Regions from separate parts of the Enterococcus eurekensis genome, predicted to be linked through region 2. Evidence: predicted binding sites of a transcription regulator. Region 2 holds the regulator's gene; the other holds the start of a gene.
The links. The regulator NrdR, encoded in region 2, represses ribonucleotide reductase genes. The targets are predictions, from matches to a motif close to ACACNATATATNGTGT.

Region 1 (4,559 bases), on a different contig from region 2:
ACTGTCCATTATTTAGAATTAGAAAATCAAGATGTGCCTCGTGAAGAACTAGAAAAATTAACTATGGGCTCACTAGCCAAAGCGGTTGTCGAAGGCGATGTTGAAAATGGTTCGTTAATGGCGGGTCAAATCTTAGGCAATATTCACTCGATCCGACCAGTCGCACAAATTCATCAAGAAATCATAGAAGAATACCGCCAAATTAAATTACCGGTATTATAAACCAAACGATCAATAAAAATAAGTCCCTCCTCAATCACGCGATAAACGGTAGATTGAGGAGGGACTTATTTTTATAGTAGCCTCCTATTGAGTTAAACGCTCCAAAGCAATAACCTCTTATTGAAACGGTATTTTTAAAGCTGATACTCGGAGATAAGCTTGTTTCCGATAAAAATAAAAGAGCTATTTTTTCGAAAACCTTCTTATCTCTCGTATCACCTACTTTAAAAATAACCTCTTATCTCAAACGGTATAAAAAAATCAGGGATTCGGTCATAAGCCAAAATATTTTCAAAAGTAAAAATCACTTTTGAAATATTCTGTTCTTATGCATCGTCCCTGAACACTTTTTATTATAACCTCTTATCAAACGGTATTGTTGGAGCAACTGTTCGGAGTTAACGCAACCTATGGATAAAATTAAAAACCGATTTTTTCATAGGTTTTGTTAACTCTCACAGCTGACCGCTCCAAAGCAATAACCTCTTATTTCACTATTCTTAATTTTCCGGTGTTTGGGTTAATGACAAAGCCGCGGACTTCGACGTCTTTGGAGATTAATGGATGGTTGATAACAGCATCGACTGTTTTAGCAACGGATTCTTCAACGTTATCAAAGCCTTCCAACCAGCGGGCGGTATCGAAGCTATCCGAATTAAACGTTTCAAAGGCTTCTTTTGAAATCCCACGGTCTTTCATTTTTTCAAGTAAAGGAGAATTATCAACATGGCTCATTCCGCAATCATCATGTCCAATGACCATGACTTGTTTAATATCAAAGGCATAAATCGATACGACTAAACTACGAATCGTTGATCCAACTGGACTCGTAATCATGCCACCTGCATTTTTAATGGTCTTGGCATCGCCATTTTTAATGCCTAGCGCTGCAGGTAATAGTTCAGTTAAACGACTATCCATACAGGTTAAAATCGCTAATTTCTTATTTGGATTGCTATCGGTTTGATAGGGTAAGTACTCCTTGTTTTCTACAAAAGCTTCGTTGTACGATAAAATATCTTGAAAAACTTGTTTCATTTCCTCGTCTCCTTTAAATTAGCGTAGCGTGATAAAATTTTTCTTCTCCACGCTTCTAAATATTATAATAAAAAAGATGAGTAAAAGTAAAATGATTGAGACTCCACCAAGTAAGGTTTTCGTTGGAATGTCCGGTTGTAGAATACCTGCCAGAAAAGCACCGGAGACAGCCACAATCCAAATTAATAAATCAAGTGCAGGTGATTTCCAAGAGGTTTTCTTTTGTAAGAGTTGCGATAAGGAAGCACCAAGTGAATGAAGGACACCGGAAAAAAAGGTTCGGCCAACGATTTTATCTCCAACTTCGATTTGAATCGCATTTTGTAATCCCATGGCAATTGTTAAAGGTAGGTGCGTCCATTCTCCGGGGAAAGTAAAATGCAGCATGATATAGCTACTTAAAATCAAAAGGGTTTCGACTGATAAGATACTGATTAATTTATAATTAGGAAAATGACTTTTAAGTTGATCACCCAAAAAGGCGCCAAAAACAAAGCCTGAGATAATTAGTAAATAAGGGAAGGCTTGTTTAAAATGCCCATCGGCTAAATAAAAGGCGAAACGGGTTGAATTGCCGCTCATAAAAGATAAAAACATGCCGCCGATGCTAAATAAACCTAAAATATCAATGAAGCCAGACAGGCCACTGAGAAATAAAGCGAGAATTATTTTTCGTCTGTAATAAGGTTCGGTTGCTTTCAATAGTGATTGGTTCCTTTCGAATTTAAGTAGTAATAATCAGAAATTTAATAAAAAATTTATGCGTATCTAGTATAGCTTTTAATAGCGAAAAAGCCCACATTCTTAGTGAGAATCATTCTCACTTATCAGAAAATAGTGAAAATGTCAATGTTGAAAAATACAATATATGGTGGTAATATTCATTTAGTGATACTATATATTGTGTTTCATGAATTTTAAGGGGTGTTTTCAATGATAACAAATAAAATTGAGAATTTAAATACAATCATTCCTGGATTCCCAGGGATTTATCCGATTACAGCTGAGATGCAGCAACATTTTTCCGGTATTTCGCGTTTAATTATGCTTGATCGTTATGCCGCGAAAGACCCAACAGGAGAAACACTTGTTATTGGTGACTTAGTCGTTTTAACGACAAAACCCGATCCACAGTATCCGGCACGTGGGTTAGGAAATGTTATCGCTATTCAAGATGATATCTTGGAAATTGAAGTAGAAGAAGAATTCCGTAGTGCTTTGTCAGGCGAAGAAGCAAGTACGGGTCGTGTTTTTCGCCCAATAACTGAAATCGAAAAACCATTAGAACTTTATTACGAGCAAATTGCCAAACGTGTCGCGCATGGAATTGCCAAAGAAGAGCAATCACCTAAAAAATATGCAGCAGCTTTTGATGCTTTCTATGAACAATTAGTCAGTCAAAATCTCATTCCAGCAGGACGTGTTTTATATGGTGCAGGTACGGATTCACAGGTGACGTACTTCAACTGCTATGTCATGCCTTTCATTCATGATTCTCGCGATGGTTTAGCCAACCACCGTAAGGAAGTTATGGAAATTATGAGTCGTGGGGGCGGCGTTGGAACGAATGGGTCAACGTTACGTCCACGTTCGGCGATTGTCCGTGGGGTGAGTGGTAAATCTTCCGGTTCTGTTTCTTGGTTGAATGATTTAGCAAACTTGACCCATTTAGTCGAACAAGGCGGAAGCCGTCGTGGCGCTCAAATGATTATGATGGCTGATTGGCACCCAGATATTTTTGAATTTATTTTAGCGAAAATGCAAAATCCAACCATCTTACGTCACCTAATTCAAACGACATCAAATGCAACGATTCGCCGTTTAGCTGAAGAAAAATTACAGTTTACCCCACTTAATCCAAGTGAGAAAGCAGCATTAGAACACTTATTGCAATCAGATTTTGCTAAAGATGAAGCAAATCAAACATTTATCGCAGAGGCAAAAATGAAACTACAAGAAGGCGGGACTTATAGCGTCACAAATAGTGAATTCCTATCGGGCGCCAATATTTCGGTTTGTCTAACGAAAAATTTCATGGATGCGGTTGAGGCAGATACTACATATGCATTACGTTTTCCAGCAATTGAACAATATGATGAAACTCAAATGACTGATTATGACCAAAATTGGGCTGAAATCGGTGATGTGCGCGAGTGGGAAGCAACCGGTCGTAAGGTGAAGAGGTATCAAGAAATTAAAGCGCGTGAATTATGGGATTTAATTACTTTTTGTGCGACCTATTCAGCAGAACCAGGTATTTTCTTTATCGATAACGCCAACGAAATGACCAATGCCACGGCTTATGGTCAAAAAGTTGTCGCAACTAACCCTTGTGGCGAACAACCGTTAACGCCTTATGCAGTCTGCAACTTAGCGGCAGTCAACTTGGCGCACATGGTCAATAAAGAAACGAAATCAGTGGACTTTGAAAAGCTCGCGCATGCGGTCGAAACGAGCGTCCGTTTCCAGGATAACGTGATTGACGCCACACCTTATTTCTTTGATAAAAATGAAAAACAAGCCAAAGGTGAACGGCGTGTCGGATTAGGAGTTATGGGCTTAGCTGATTTATTAATTTATTGTGAAAAAACGTATGGTTCTGTTGAAGGCAATGCTTTAGTTGATCAAGTATTTGAAAAAATAGCGGTAACGGCCTATCAAACATCGATTGAATTAGCCAAAGAAAAAGGTAGTTTTCCATTCTTGATTGGTAAAACCGATGCCGAAACGCGAAAATTGCGCGAAAGGTTCATCGATTCGGGCTACATGAAAAAAATGCCAGCTGAAATTCGCGAAGGTATTTTAGAACATGGTATTCGAAACTCCCACTTATTGACGGTGGCACCAACCGGATCAACCGGAACAATGGCCGGGGTTTCAACTGGACTAGAGCCTTATTTCTCATTTTCTTATTTCCGTAGTGGTCGCTTAGGGAAATTCATTGAAGTCAATGCTGAGATTGTTGAAGAATATTTAGAAAATGAACCCCAAGCATCAAAAGCTGATTTACCAGAATTCTTTGTTTCAGCGATGGAATTGACACCCGAAGCTCACGTTGATGTTCAATGTGTTATTCAACGCTGGGTAGATAGTTCAATTTCGAAGACGGTCAATGCACCGCGTGGTTATTCGGTTCAACAAGTCGCAAAAATTTACGAAAATCTATATAGCGGTGGTGCAAAAGGCGGCACCGTCTATGTTGATGGTAGCCGTGATTCACAAGTTCTAACGTTAGAAGCGGTTGAAAATGATCAGACTGCCAACTTAGAAATTAAAACAGAAAATATTATTCATGAAAT
Region 2 (16,303 bases):
ATAGAAATTCCTCCTAAGATTAGTTTCTTCGATTATTTCCCGACATACTAATTTCCTTTGTTAAATAGCGAATTCGTTCCATTATTCGTTTGGCTTTTAGCGGCTCTTCATCGCCTCGTTGGGTAACAGACAGATGTTGCTCTAACTCCAACATTGTAAAATTAGAGCTAAAGAAAGTTGGTAACTGTTCTTGCATGCGGTGCTGTAAGATAACGCCAAAAACTTCATCACGAATCCAGCTGCTCATCGCATCAGCCCCGATATCATCAAGCATCAGAATTGGTGCTTGTTTAATTGCATTTAATTTTTCACCAACCAAATCTTTTCCGATTGCTTGCTTCATATCAACTGCAAAAGTTGGAAAATGTAGAAGCGTAGTGGAATAGCCCGCTTCAGCTAATTCGCGCGCAATCGCTCCAAGTAAATAGGTTTTACCAATACCAAAACTCCCAACTAAGTATAGCCCTTTGTGAAAATCCTTCGGTTGATTGGTATAATTTTCAACAAAATCATAAGCTGCAAAAATTGCTTGTGCACGTTCCGTTGTTTGTTCGTAATTCTTAAAATTGGCTTCTTGGATGTCTTTAGGCATATTGATGGAACGAATGCGATTACGAACCTCTTCGCGATGTTTATACGCTAGCAAACCTTGCGTCGGCACATACGTTACATCAATCGAATGAAAGTTCAATGTCAGTTGAGGCTCATATCCCGGAGCAATCATCTTTTCTGATTGCTCATTAAATTTTCGTTTTTCTTGGACAAATTCATATAACTTAGCGTAACTTTTTTCGATATCTTGCGGTGTTAAATAATCATTATGTTTTTCTAGAAAGGCTTTGACTTCTGGATCATTTAGCACTTCTTGCATCATTTCTTGATAACGAAGACGATAATTCTTTTGATCCAAAATTTTTGACAACTGGCTTCCAATGTTATCCATCAACTTTCACCTTCCTTTCTTTTCAAATAAGCTTGTAGACGTTTATTAAGCTCTGCTTGAATGTTTGGGTCTTCAGCAGCGGGCTCTTTTGTGGCTTTTTTCGTCTCTTTAGCCCAATCCGGCAGTTTTTCCACCCGAACATTATTCCTTGAATAGTTATTCGGTCGCGTATTGCGTCTTTTCTCTTTTTCTTCTTGTTTTTCTTTCGCTTCTTTTACATATTCACGCACATACTTAATGGCCGTTTCCGGTGCTTTAAAACCTTTTTCCGACCAGTTAGTGGCAATTGCATTGACAAAGTTCCCTTGTAGCGTACTATTGTTTTGAATCACTAACACGTAATGAATTAAAATATTAATAACCGAGTTTGGTAACGGACTGCGTTCAACAAGCGAGCGTAGCAACCAAGTCTCATTATCCGTTACATAACTTTTCTTCTCCGTTTTAATCGATTCTAGAAAATCAAAAGGTGCTGTTTTTTCACTCGTTTTGATTAGCTCAATATCCCGTTCAGAGTAACCTGTTTGACGTAATAAATTATAACGTTGCTCATTTTCCCCTACATTCGGTTGTACTTGTGGTTTAAATTGGCGTTTATTCCGCTCTAAAATTAATCTTTGAAGAGCTTTTAGCTCAACTTCTCCCGTATCAATTGCCACAACATCAGCGAGTAATTCGACCAATTCTAATTCCTTATAACCATAGAGACTCGCATATATACTTAATTGCTCTTTGAATTCTGGGGTAAAGTTTTGCTCAATAATGTATTTCTTTTTAGCCAAGGCGATTAAATATTCCCAGTCAATCAAGGATTGATTGGTGCAAATTCTTTTTGTCGGTTCCGACTGATAACTCTCAGAAATATTATCTAGTTTCTCTGATGCAAGGGCAAATGACTCCATATTCAATTGGCCATAAACCTCAGTGAAGTTAGCCGTAATTTCTTGATAGTCTCCTCGTTCAATTCGCTTTGGTTGAAAACGACTCGTCAATTGTTGGAACTTACGATCCCCGACTGCTTGATTTAATAAAAAACTATAAGTGACGTCTTTCATAAACGCTTGTGGCGCTAGCGGTTCTTCTAATTGATAGATAAACATCTTACCAAACTCCGCGTCTTCTTTTTGAAAAACACTTAAAAGCCCCATACCTTCCAGCCTTTTTCGAGCAACTAAAAAATCAGGTAAACCGATGTTTAGCGCGTTTAAACAATCCAAATGAATAAACTCTAATTCTTTTTGATCCCCTTCATCGCCAATTAATTGAAAATAAAGGGCTAATGCTGTCGGTCCGATGATTGGCTGATACAAATAAATCAGACCATCATTGCCTTCTTTAGATAAGGGGAGGGATTTAAACACTTGATAAATCGCATTCGGTGTGACTTCATCCCAAGCACTTCTCATTGAATCCCTCACCTCCTGTTATTCTTTCTCTTTTGGTTTTTCAACGATATCTTGTAGCTCTTTTAAGAACACTGACATATCCTTAAATTGACGATAAACACTCGCAAAACGAATATAAGCAATTTCGTCTAAATCAACTAAATATTCCATCACATATTCACCAATCAAATTGGTTGGAATCTCATTTTCGCCTGATTCGCGAATTTTTCTTTCAACTTTATCAACGATATTTTCCATTTGTCCCATCGTAACGGGACGTTTTTCTGCGGAACGCACTAGACCACGTAAAACTTTATCCCGATTAAATTCTTCTCTCGTGCCATTTTTTTTAATTACAAGTAAAGGGGTTTCTTCTATTCTTTCAAAAGTGGTAAAACGGAACCCACAACTTTCACACTCACGACGACGGCGGATCGCACGTCCATCATCCGCTTGTCGGCTATCAATTACTTTTGAACTGTTATGATGACATTTCGGGCATTGCATATTCCCACCTCATTTTCTTTTATTTGAAAAAAGCATTCAATATGAACACTCTAAGTAGCTATATTATAACATGGTTTTTCGATTTACTTGCGGATAAACCTCAATTCCTTATACATTTTTCAAGGTTTTTTTACTTTTATGAAAAAACAAGGTGCGTTTTTTGACATTTCAATGATTTCTCGGTTTATTGAAAATAAAAAGAGGCAAAACGAAAATTCGCTGCCTCTTTCTGACTTAAATATATTGTTGTGCTTTTAACCATGCAACCACTTGTGCTTTGGTTTCAGCTATTGATCCTTGATTATCAAAGATAATTTGACTTTTCTCTTTTTTCTCTTCAATTGGCCATTGACTAGCAATTCGTTTTTTCGCTTCTACTTCCGATAAATCATCGCGTTGCATTAAGCGTTGTAATTGAATGTCTTCTGGAACGTAAACCGTCGCAATTTCATCTATATTATCCGTATAACCTGCTTCAAATAATAAAGGGATATCAACAACGACTAGACGAGATTTTTGCTTACTAGCGATTATTTTCGCCAAAATGGCCTTACGTAAAAAAGGATCCAATAATTGATCTAAAACTTGACGTTTCTCTGGATGGGAAAAAATAATCTGTCCTAGTTTTTTACGATCCAATTCCCCATTTTCCAAGAGAACCTCCTCGCCAAACTCTGCTTCGATCGCTGTCAGTGCTGGCTGCCCTATTTCCACAATTTCACGGGCAACTTCATCACCATCAACGATTGGAAAACCATATTCACGAAAGGTTTTTACGACTGTACTTTTACCGGTTGCGATTCCACCTGTTAAACCTAATACAAATCCCATCACTTACCCACCGACTTTCTTTTGACAAGTTGGACAGAAATGCGTACCGCGTTGCGCCACTTTTATTTTTTCAATGGGTGTTTGACAACGTGGACAAGATTTGCCTGTTTGATCATAAACAACTAACGACACTTGAAACTCTCCAATCTCACCTAATGCATTGACATACGAGCGAATCGTGGTTCCGCCCGCTTCAACGGCATTACCTAGTACCTTGATTGTCCCTTCATAAAGCAAACCAATTTCCTCTTTTGTCAAACTGTTCGCTGGACGCTCTGGATGAATTTTAGCGAACCAAAGGGCTTCGTCTACATAAATATTCCCTAAACCAACGACAATTTTTTGATTTAACAACAAGGGTTTGATAGCCATCGTCTTTAACGATAGAGCTTTCTCAAAAGCGTCCAACTTAAAATCAGTCGACAGTGGTTCTGGACCTAGTTGCTTAATTCCTTTGTACTCCGAACTTTGGTCTTTACCGACTAATGCCATCCGACCAAACTTGCGAACGTCACGGTACTGCAATTGACTGCCATCGGTAAAATGAAAAATCACGTGTGTATGTTTCGTAATCATGACTTCTTGATTTCGGGTAAAAAATTCATACTTGCCCTCCATCCGTAAATGAGAAACCAAGTCAAACTGACTTAATTTAAAAATCAAAAATTTTCCACGACGACTCATCGCTTCAATTGTTTGTCCGATAAGATATTCTTGAAAAATTGGGACTTCTGGCATCTCAATGATTCTCGGCCAAAACACTTCGACTTTGGCAATCGTCTTTCCTAAAACTAATTGTTGTAGACCTTTTCTAACGGTTTCTACTTCTGGTAATTCTGGCACGTTAGAAACCTCCCTTATTTTGCTTCATACCATGTTTTTCCCCAACTACTATCCGTGGTTAAAGGAACATGTAAAGATACCGCTGTTTCCATCGATTCTTTAACTAGTTGATCTAACTTTTCTAGCTCCGTTGCTGGCACTTCAAATACCAACTCATCATGTACTTGTAACAGCATGTTTGCTTCTAATTTTTCTTCTTTTAAGCGTTTCGCTAAATGAATCATCGCAATCTTTAAAATATCTGCGGCGCTCCCTTGAATTGGTGAGTTAATTGCTGTTCGTTCAGCAAAAGAACGTAAATTAAAGTTTCTTGAATTAATATCTGGTAAATAGCGGCGACGCTGAAATAATGTTTCGACATATCCTGTGTCTTTTGCTTCTCTGACAACTGACTCCATATATTCTTTAACACCTGGGTAACGTTTAAAATAGGTGTCGATATATTGTTGCGCTTCTTTTCGAGTAATACCTAAGTTTTGCGACAAGCCATAGTCTGAAATACCATAAACAATTCCAAAGTTCACCGCTTTTGCATCACGACGCATATTGGGAGTAACTTGTTTTGCATCATCAATTCCAAAGACACGCATTGCTGTACTTGTATGAATGTCTTGACCTTCAACAAAGGCTTGTTTCAAGTGTTCATCGTTTGAAATATGAGCGAGTACGCGTAATTCAATTTGCGAATAATCCGATGAATAAATTAGCCAATCTTCTTTTTTGGGGATGAAAGCTTCACGTATTTTTCGTCCTTCTTCTAAACGAATTGGAATATTTTGCAAGTTTGGATCCACCGAGCTTAAGCGTCCTGTTTGTGTTAATGTTTGGACATAACGCGTATGCACGCGCCCATCAGCTTGAATCATTTTTAGCAGACCTTCAACATAAGTCGATTGAATTTTGGCAATTTGACGATAAACTAAAATATCATCAACAATTGGTGCTTGCTCACGTAGTTGTTCCAAAACATCGACCGCTGTTGAATAACCCGTTTTGGTTTTCTTAATAACAGGTAAGCCCATTTTTTCAAATAAAATCACACCTAATTGCTTCGGTGAATTCAAATTAAATTTCTCGCCAGCAAGTTCATAAATTTTTTGCTCAATCGCATTTAAACGTTCCGCAAATTCACCTTTCATTTGTTCTAAACGATGTCCATCAACCGTAATCCCTAAAATTTCCATTTCAGCTAGTACTTCGGATAATGGTAATTCAATTTCATAGAATAAAGAGACTTGCTCTTTTTCTTTTAATTCCGTTACTAATTGTGTGCTTAACCATTCGATGGCAACCACTTTACGTGCAAGATGCTCAAATAAAACATCATCCTCGGGTACAGCGATTTTTGCGCCCTTGCCATAAATCATTGTATCTGAATGAATCGCATCATAGCCATAATGGTGCGCTACTGCAGAAATATCATTGCTTTGATCATTCGTATTTAATAAATAAGCTGCTAATAGAATATCAAAGGTACAGCCTTTTAATTGAACGCCTTCCTTAGACAACGCAACAATGGTTCGTTTAGCGTCATAAACATGCTTTTTCTTCGAAGCATCTTCTAGCCAATTCTTAAACGGGGTTTGTTCTAAAATAGCTAGGTCTTTTGAAACATAGACTTTCTCTTTGGTTCCCCAGACAAGACCAACAATCTCACCTACATGGTAATTTTCACTTAGCATTTCCACGTATAGAGCTGATTCATCTTGGAACATTTCGTCTGTTGTTTGAGTAACAACTTCGAAATCAATTGCTTCTAACTCTGAGACTTCTTCGACAATGTTTAATTTTTCTAAGAATGTATTGAAATTCATCTCTTTATAAAAAGGAATTAACTTATCTATATCTTTCCCTTCATATTTTAAATCTTCCACTTGGACCGTAATTGGTGAGTCCGTATGAATTGTTGCTAATTTCTTTGATAAGAAAGCTTGCTCTTTATCATTAATCAAGTTTTCTTTCATTTTGCTCTTCTTCAATGAATCGATATGTTCATAAATTCCCTCAATCGAACCAAACTCATTCAATAACTTAATCGCTGTTTTTTCACCGACTTTTGTGACACCCGGAATATTATCTGACGCATCACCAGCCAAACCTTTTAAGTCAATAATTTGTAATGGTGATAACCCTTGATATTTTTCAGCAATAAACTCTGGCGTACAAACTTCAACTTCGCTAACGCCTTTTAATGTAATATTAACCGTTACATCATCTGTTACTAACTGCGTTAAATCTCTATCACCAGTTAAAACAACCACGTCAAATTTCTCTTTATCAACTTGCTTCGCTAACGTTCCGATGATATCGTCTGCTTCATAGTTATCTAGTTCATAATGCTCCACACCTAAAGCATTAATCAACTCGCGAATATAAGGCATTTGTTCTTTAAATTCACTAGGGGTCTTTGAGCGGCCACCTTTATATTCATCGTACCATTCATGTCTAAATGTCGTTCTCCCTGCATCAAAAGCAACTAAAACGTGGGTGGGATTTTCTCTAGCCATCATGTTATCAAACATTGTATGAAAAGCATAAATCGCATTTGTATGTAAACCATTGTTATTTTTGAATCGATCCAATGAATTATGTAAAGCATAGAATGCACGAAAAGCCACACTGTTGCCATCGATTAAAAGTAATTTATTTTTCATTGAGTTACGCTCCTTCTTTTTTCGTCCTTAATCATTTTAACAAAGATATCCAAGGAATGCGATTAATTCGCTAGTTTTTAAAATCGATATAAAAAAACTAGTGTGACACTCTACAATTGAGTCCCACACTAGTTTATGTTATCTTTTAGTCTCTTGAAAAAATTCTTAATAATGACAAGAATAAGTTAATAAAGTCTAAGTACAATTGTAGTGCCATAAAAGCTGCAATTCCTGTATTGTCTTGACCAATTGTTGCTTGATACATGTGACGAATTCTTTGATTATCATAGGCAATTAAACCAACGAAAATAATTACCGTAACATAAGATAAGAAGTAATCAATTGCTGCACTACCTAAAAATAAATTAATAAGCGTCGCAACGATAACACCCCATAACAATCCAATCGCTGCACGACCCATACCGGTCAAATCTTTTTTAGTCATAACACCAAAAATAGACATCCCAACAAAAGTAATACTAGCAACTCCAAAAGCTTTCGCTACATCAGCCATCGAGTAAGCCGCTAAAGTAACTGCCAAGATAAAACCCATAAGTAGCGAGTAAACGATAAAGCCCGCAACTGTTAACGATGGATTTTTCTGTGCTTTTGCACTTAACAGTAAAACTAAAATAATTTGAACTATCCATAAACCAGTTAGACCAAATGGAAATCCAGAAATAATACTAACCGTTTGTTCAAAGAAAAATCCCATTGCCAAGTACGCTGTTATTGCCGTAATTGCTAAACCTAAACTAAAAATTCCATAGACTTTTGAATAAAATTGATTCAAGCCTTTTGTTTCAATTGCTGTATTATTCAATTATATCTCCTCCTTAGATTGATGACTTGGTGGTTGTACTAAAACAACCGCATCGAGTACACGATGATCGGAAGCATTCATCGCTTCAACAGAAATCGTTACGACCTCTTTCATTTTATCGACTTTAATCACTTCAAAAGTAAAAGTGATTGTTTCATAATGATAAACAGGTTCGACAAAATTTACCGATAAATTAACAACATGTGAACCCGGTCCTGGCAAGTGCTTCGAAACGGCACTTGTAATAATTCCAGTCAACATAATCGATGGCACGATTGGTTGTTCAAATTCCGTTTGAGTAGCATAATCATGCTGAATATATAACGGATTAGCATCATTTGTTAGTCCTAAATAAAGCAAAATTTGTTGATCCTCAATTACTTCTGTTAAAGATAACGAATCGCCTTCTTCGATTTCTTCAATTGTTTTTCCTATTTTACGTGGTTTCCCAATATTCAAAATAGTAACCCCCAAGGTTTATAATATCTATTATTTTATCAAAGGTAGCCAAAAGTGCAAGTATGAAACGTTAATATTCATAAAAGATTCATGTTTTTACGATTAAATTTACTAGCATATTATATAAAAAAACAACCTCTAGAAGCATGGTCACTTCAAAAGGTTGCTTTCTTTTAAATTATAAGCGATTGCGAGTGGTGTTACTTAATAACGTTTCATAAGCACGTTCAAATTTTTGAACATCGCCTGCGCCCATGAAAATCATAACCGCATCCCCGTGATCAAGTAATGGCGAAACATTGTCTTCTTTGATTACTTGTCCGCCTTTTTGAATTTTTTCACCTAGATCTTCAATTCGGACAGAACCTTGTGATTCACGTGCCGAACCAAAAATATCACATAAATAAACTTTATCGGCTAAATCAAGAGCTTCCGCAAATTCATCCATTAAAGCAATCGTTCTTGTAAACGTATGTGGTTGGAAAACCGCAATAATTTCTTTGTCAGGATATTTTTGACGAGCGCCATCAATTGTTGCACGGATTTCAGCTGGATGATGTGCGTAATCATCGACAATTGTCATATCAGCCACGATTTTTTCACTAAAGCGGCGTTTAACCCCTTTGAAAGTTAACATTTCAGCTGCGACAGCTTCCATTGCTAACCCTTCTAAATAACAAACCGCTATCACGCTCAACGCATTGTTAATGTTGTGTTGGCCAAAAGAAGGCACTAAGAAACGTCCGATTTGTTCACCTTTAAATGATACATCAAAAGAAGAACCTTGTGTTGAACGTTCAATATTAGTTGCTCTAAAATCATCATTTTCTTCGACACCATAGTAATAAACAGGTACATCGACTTTTAATTGGCGTAAATAAGGATCGTCTCCAAAAGCAATAATCCCTTTATTGACATTTTCAGCCATTGATTGGAAAGCCGAGAAAACATCTTGAATGCTTTCATAATAATCTGGATGATCAAAGTCGATGTTCGTCATAATTACATAATTTGGTGAATAAGCTAAGAAATGACGACGGTACTCACAAGCTTCAAAAGCAAAGAATTCAGCTAATTCATCGCCATGACCCGTACCATCACCAATCAAGAAACTTGTCGGTTTGATTCCTGACAACACATGCGCCAACAAACCAGTTGTACTTGTTTTCCCATGTGAACCTGTCACACCTATACTTGTATAGTTTTGAATCAAGTCACCTAAAAACTTGTGATAGCGAATAACTTCTAAACCTAATTCTTTCGCACGTACAATTTCAGGGTGCGTATCTGGAAAGGCATTACCTGCAATCACGGTTAATCCGGCTGTAATATTTTCTTTATTAAAAACAAATAATGGAATTCCTGCTTTTTCTAAATCACGTTGAGTAAAAAAGTACTCTTCAACGTCGGATCCTTGAACTTTAAAGCCTTTTTCATGTAAGACAAGAGCCAGTGAACTCATACCAGAGCCTTTAATTCCAATAAAATGGTATATTGTATTTTCATTATTAAACATTATTTTGATTTCCTCATTTCTCAAGGGTTTCATTTCACAATCGTCTTTTCTACGAACGTTAACAATTATCTTACATGTTCTTGAAAATAGCAATTCTTTTACTTAAAAAAAATATTCTCTTAAGCTTTACCCTTTTTTTCAGATTTTGGCTCAACCATCGTTAAACTAATACGTCCTTTAGCGATGTCGACTCCTTCAACCCAGACATTGACAATGTCACCTACAGCAACGACATCTTTAGGATGTTTAACAAACTTTTGACTAAGTTTTGATAGATGGACTAAACCGTCTTGTTTCACCCCAATATCAACGAACGCTCCAAAATCAATGACATTACGAATTGTTCCTTTTAATTCCATACCAACTTTTAAATCTTCCATTGATAAGACATCTTGACGTAACAATGGTGCTGGCATCGAATCACGCATGTCGCGGCCTGGATCAGCCAATGCATGTAAAATATCTGTGACCGTTTCTTGTCCGACTGCTAACTTTTCAGCGACATTTGCTGGAACAAGTGCCTTTAATTTTTGGCTCGCTTCTTTCGTACCTAGCGTTTTAAGTTCGACATTAGCTAATGATAAAATTTCTTTAGCAATTGAATAACTTTCTGGATGAATACCTGTATTATCTAAAATATTTTTTCCATCTGGGATACGTAAAAAACCTACTGCTTGTTCATAAGCTTTTGGTCCTAATCGAGGAACTTTCTTTAATTGGTTCCGTTGGTTAAAGGCGCCGTTTTCTTCACGATAATTAAAAATATTTTGAGCTGTCGTTTTATTTAAGCCAGCTACATGGACGAGTAACTGTGGACTGGCTGTATTTAAATCAACCCCCACTTGGTTAACAACTGTTTCGATTACAAAGTCCAATTGTTCATTCAATCTTTTTTGCGAAACATCATGTTGGTATTGCCCTACGCCAACCGCTTTAGGTTCAATTTTTACAAGTTCAGCTAATGGGTCTTGGAGTCGACGCCCAATGCTAATAGCGCTTCGTTCTTCAACTTGAAGATTGGGAAACTCTTGTCGTGCAACATCACTCGCTGAATAAACCGATGCTCCGGCCTCATTGACAATCACAAAGAATACTTCTCTTTTGACTTGTTTCAATAATTCCGCCACAAATAATTCCGATTCCCGACTAGCCGTTCCATTGCCGATAGCGACCATCTCAACTTGATACGTTTCTAATAATTTCAAGAATGTTTTTTGTGCTTCTTGATGGCGCGCTTCAGATGAGGCATGTGGATAAATGACTGTTGTGTTCAGCAATTTCCCTGTCTCATCAATCACAGCCAATTTACAACCAGTTCGATAAGCCGGGTCAAAACCTAAAACGACTTTGCCTTTAAGTGGAGACTGTAGTAATAGATTTCGTAAGTTTTCACCAAAAATTCCAATCGCTTGTTCATCGGCTTCTTCCGTCAACGCATTTCGAATTTCTCGTTCTACACTTGGCGCAATAAAACGTTTGTAGGCATCTTGATATGCTGCTTGTACAAAGGGAACCGCTGTTGATTGTTGATTTTTGATTAATTGTTTATAAAAGTAATTTTCAATTAATTCTTCTGGAACTTCCAACTGAACTTTTAAAATCCCTTCTTTTTCACCACGATTGGTCGCTAAAATTCGATGGGAAACCATTTTTTGAATCGGTTCAGAAAAATCATAGTACATTTCATAAACTTTTTTCTCATCTAGCTTTTCATCTTTAACTGTACTAACATAGCTTCCTTTTTTAAAGAAGTACTCACGAATCCACGTGCGGTACTGCGATGAGTCCCCAATTTGTTCTGCCAAAATTTCATGGACTCCTTGCAACGCGTCTTTAACTGAAACGACTTCATCGGTTAAAAATTCCTGGGCTTTCACTTCAATTGAACTTGTTGGAAACGTTAAAATCCAATTGGCTAAGGGCTCCAAGCCTTTTTCTTTCGCAATTGTGGCTTTTGTACGACGCTTTTGTTTGTATGGACGATATAAATCTTCGACCTCTTGTAATTTAACCGCCTTTTGAATCGCTTTTTCAAGTTCAGGGGTCAATTTTTCCTGTTCTTCTATAATCCGTAAAACTTCTGATTTACGTTTTTCTAAGTTTTCTAAATAATTATATCGCTCTTCAATTTCACGAATCTGAACTTCGTCGAGCGCGTCTGTCATTTCTTTTCGATAGCGTGCGATAAAGGGAACCGTATTCCCCTCATGTAATAACGCTAGAACTGTCTTAATTTGACTCGATTTATATTGTGGTAATTCTTTAATTAATAATTGAATAATCTGTTGATTTGTCTCGATTGCCATATACTCACTCTTTTCTTTCTATTGATTAGGATTCCATGATGCAGTCATTTTTTGATATTCAATATCTTGCACAATGCCTTTTTTATCGAAAATCACACCATGAACCGAACCGCCATAAATGGCCCCACCATCAATACCAATTTTATTATCAGAAAACCATAGATCCGTTGTTCGATTGTCACCGTGTAAGCTAGGTGTAATCGTATGGCCAAAGACAATCGTTTTTCCAGTATGATTGACTCCTTGATGGAAATCGTCACGAATCCACATAAGTTCTCGTGGTGTCGTTTGATGCCAGTCTTTAAGAGCTAAATTAACTCCTGCATGTACAAAAAGATACTTACCCCATTCAAAATAGTAAGGCAAATTTTTTAAAAATTCGATTAGCTCTTTATAGTGTCCACGCATCATCATTGCCATTTCTGTCGGTGAGTATTCTTCCGTTGCTCCTGGATGTAACAAGCTATTAATCGTCTCACGACCCCCATTCAGCCAATACCTATCCGCCACCTCTTCAGGATTCGCTAAGAATTTCAAAAAATAATCTTCGTGATTGCCACGTAAATAAATAGCTTGATATTTTTCAACCAACTCTTTGCCTTTTAAAAAACACGCTTTACTCTTTGGACCACGGTCGTTTAAATCACCAATTAAAACAAGCTGGTGATTAACTGGATCAAAATCTTCTAATAATTTTTCAAAAAGATCGAGTTGACCATGGATATCGCTCAATACATAGACATACGTTTTCATTGATTACACCTCCTAGTAAATACAAAAAAACTGAGCCACTTCTCTCTCGTTTGATTCCCTTAGCGATTCGTTAGCAACGTCTCGCGATTGTCGGGCAATTCAACCAGAAATTGTCGTGGTTCAGTTTTTAACTGACTATTCTTTGGCTTTGCCAGTTACAGCAAAGAAATGACCGTCGGTGTCTGAAAAGTTAAAGACCAATTGATCCGATAATTGAACCATCTCGCCTAGGTTCACACCTTGTGCTTGAACTTTTTTATACAGTCCAAAAATATCATCGGTGAAAAACATCAGTGATGGTGAATTTGTTGCCACTTCAGGCGAATGTTTTTCAATGAATTCGCGATCATAAATAACAAAATGAACTTGGCTGTCACCTGCTAAGGCCACTTCAACGACTAGCGTGCCGTCCATTTCTTGTTCCTCTACAAGCGTGAAATCCAAACTTAGCCAAAAATCACGTGCTTTTACGACATCATCCACGTAAAGCATTAATTGAATTTTATTTGAAAACATAATTGTCTCCTATTCCCCTTCTTGACTGAAGTTTAAATTAATTCCTGGTTGATCCGTTACAATTTCTGTCATTTCATACGTTAGGCGTTGTAACATATCAAATAACGGCGCTACAAGTGTATTGCCTTCTTCTTGAGTTAAATCTTCTTGTTTCGTTACTTTACGGTTGATAAAATGATTAATTTGGCCGATTGCACCACTAATAATAAAGTCTGGGAAAACGACTTCAAATTGCAAACGCGCTGCTAAAATACTATTTTCTTTTGGATAATTTTCATCAGGTGCAGGAAACGGCGCAAACCCCACGTTAATCTTTGTTTTTGCTTCTGTATTTTTTGGATCACGCATATCAAAATGGTACGCTTCTACAATTGGTTGTTGTCTTTTAAGTTCCAATATATTCACACTCCTCAAAAGAAATTATACCATATAATGCCAACAGATAAACACTAAAAAAGAAGAGAGTCCAAGTTATTCAACGCGTAGAAAATACCACAATTACAGTCCGGTTAAGTCAATCAAACTATCTTATGATTTAACATTGATTTCCTTCAGACACCGAATTTTTTAGCAAACCGTTGTCAATAAAAATTTATGGGCCGTTTCCTAAGCCCCTAAAATGGACAGTTAAAAGAAACACATGCAATAATTGCTTTGTAAAATAAAATTAGAAAAGAGGAATCACCATGGCAGCAATGGTATTTGTTAATTTCCCCGTCACTGATTTATCACGCTCAATTGAATTTTACACGGCTTTAGGTTTTCAACAAAACAAAGAATTTTCTGATGATAATGCCGCCTCTATGGTTTGGGATGATACTTTTTGGATTATGCTCTTGACCCATAATTTTTATCGCAAATTTATAAAAGACAAAGAAATTGCCGATACACAAAAAGTCAGTGGTGCACTGATTGCTTTTAGTTTAGATAGCGTTGATGCCGTCAAAGCTTTTGGTAAAAAAGCCGAAGAAAATGGTGGATCCGTTCACCATGTCGACATGGGTATACCTGAAAGTATAATGTATGGTTTAGAAGTTCAAGATCCAGATGGCAACTCTTTAGAACCTTCTTGGATGCAAATGGAGTAGAGATCTTATTTTTCAAAAAAAAAGAGTCCGAGCTAAAAAGTCGGACTCTTTTTTGTCTTCTTACTTATGGATTATTCACTAAATAATCAACGGCATCTTTTAAGGTTTTAACTGGCACAATTTTCATATTTGAATCTAATTTTTCTAAAGCATCCTTCGCCTCTTGATAGTTAGATTGAATTCCTGGAAAGTCTTTTTTCATCTCATCCGTAATTGGATCGTCTGGTGCAAAGAAGATTTCCGTTCCTTCTTGGGCCGCACTTGCAATTTTTTTATCAATTCCACCGATTCGACCGACTGTTCCATCTAAGTTCATCGTGCCCGTTCCTGCAATTTTACGTCCTTTACGCAAATCAGCTTCAACCAGTTGATCATAGATTTGTAAAGTAAACATCAGTCCTGCAGAAGGACCGCCAATATTTTCAACATGAAACTCAATCTTCTCATCTGAAGAAATGGCAGTGTGATCAACTAGACTAATACCGATGCCTGCCTTTTGATTACTGGGTAACTCGATTAATTGTCCACTAGCTTTATTTTCGCTACCATTACGTAAGAATTTAATCATAACCGTATCGCCAACTTTTTTATTTTGAACATAATCCATAAATTCTTGTGAACTTTCAAATTGTTTCCCATCGACTTCGACAACCGTATCACCCACCGCTAACTTGTCGATAAAATCTGAAGCAGGATCAATATGCATCACATAGACCCCTTTAAATTCAAAATGATACGGCTTATCAGCTAGTTTTAAGGCCTGCTCAATTGCACTGTTTTGTGATGAGGTCATAAAATACTCTTGCATTTGATTGTATTCTTCACTCGTTGCCCCTCCAAACATTTCTTCTTCACTGATTATTTCAGAAAAAGGGTCAAATTTGGCTTGTAAAAGACGTAAAGCGGTTCCTTGGTAAACGCCAACTGAGGTCAATGAATACGATCCTGGAGCATCATCTTCTTGCCCATTGACCGTCACTAATTCAGCCAAAGGTACAGTCGAACCTGGTCTTTGAATAAAGTATGGAACTGGTAAAAAAACACTAGCCGCAATAAAAATTGCTACGATTAGTAATAGTAAATATTTGACTGAAAATTTTTTCTTCATTTAGCATCACGCTTCTTCATCATTAATTGATAAACATTTTCTGGTAAGTACGGTTTAACATCCCCATCAAACAATAGGACTTCTTTTAATAAACTTGAACTAATATGATTGTACTTCGAGCGAGCTAATAAGAAAACTGTTTCGATTTCCGGATCTAAATGATAATTCATTTCCATAATATCCCGTTCATACTCATAATCTTTCATGCTACGAATACCACGAAGTAAAATTGAAGCACCTAAGCGTTTCGCGGTTACCACCGTCAGTTCTGTTTCTTGAAAAACGACACGTACATTTGGAATGTCCTTAACCGCTTCTTCAATTAATTGAACTTTTTCTTCTGCTGTAAAGAAAATTTTTTTATTACTATTTACAAAAACACCGATAATTAATTCATCAAATAATTTTGCGCCACGACGAATTGTGTCTAGGTGTCCCATTGTTAAAGGATCAAAACTTCCTGGGAATAAAGCAATTTTTTTCATTATTGTTCCTCATTTCGGTAAATCGTAATCGCTGCTAAGCCGTAGACCTGGCGACGTGTTTGTTCTAGTGTACCTATTTTTTCCGG

Region 1: a site for NrdR is predicted at 2,152-2,167, ahead of ACFO3L_RS09720 (vitamin B12-dependent ribonucleotide reductase). Genes of this name have one in related genera too.

Annotation. Positions count from the first base shown of each region.
Region 1 covers NZ_JBHSGT010000060.1:27,786-32,344, reverse strand. The annotation lists gene ACFO3L_RS09735 (DUF561 domain-containing protein) at 1-222, shown strand, start outside; gene ACFO3L_RS09730 (beta-class carbonic anhydrase) at 709-1,260, opposite strand; gene ACFO3L_RS09725 (YoaK family protein) at 1,279-1,962, opposite strand; gene ACFO3L_RS09720 (vitamin B12-dependent ribonucleotide reductase) at 2,194-4,559, shown strand, end outside.
Region 2 covers NZ_JBHSGT010000017.1:26,412-42,714, reverse strand. The annotation lists gene ACFO3L_RS02655 (hypothetical protein) at 1-2, opposite strand, end outside; gene dnaI (primosomal protein DnaI) at 20-943, opposite strand; gene ACFO3L_RS02645 (replication initiation and membrane attachment family protein) at 943-2,349, opposite strand; gene nrdR (transcriptional regulator NrdR) at 2,368-2,835, opposite strand; gene coaE (dephospho-CoA kinase) at 3,070-3,666, opposite strand; gene mutM (DNA-formamidopyrimidine glycosylase) at 3,670-4,509, opposite strand; gene polA (DNA polymerase I) at 4,524-7,163, opposite strand; gene ACFO3L_RS02620 (Bax inhibitor-1/YccA family protein) at 7,309-7,986, opposite strand; gene ACFO3L_RS02615 (MaoC/PaaZ C-terminal domain-containing protein) at 7,987-8,445, opposite strand; gene murC (UDP-N-acetylmuramate--L-alanine ligase) at 8,624-9,961, opposite strand; gene ACFO3L_RS02605 (Tex family protein) at 10,081-12,267, opposite strand; gene ACFO3L_RS02600 (metallophosphoesterase family protein) at 12,286-13,020, opposite strand; gene ACFO3L_RS02595 (VOC family protein) at 13,156-13,536, opposite strand; gene ACFO3L_RS02590 (DUF1149 family protein) at 13,546-13,932, opposite strand; gene ACFO3L_RS02585 (VOC family protein) at 14,223-14,624, shown strand; gene ACFO3L_RS02580 (SepM family pheromone-processing serine protease) at 14,689-15,732, opposite strand; gene coaD (pantetheine-phosphate adenylyltransferase) at 15,729-16,217, opposite strand; gene rsmD (16S rRNA (guanine(966)-N(2))-methyltransferase RsmD) at 16,217-16,303, opposite strand, start outside.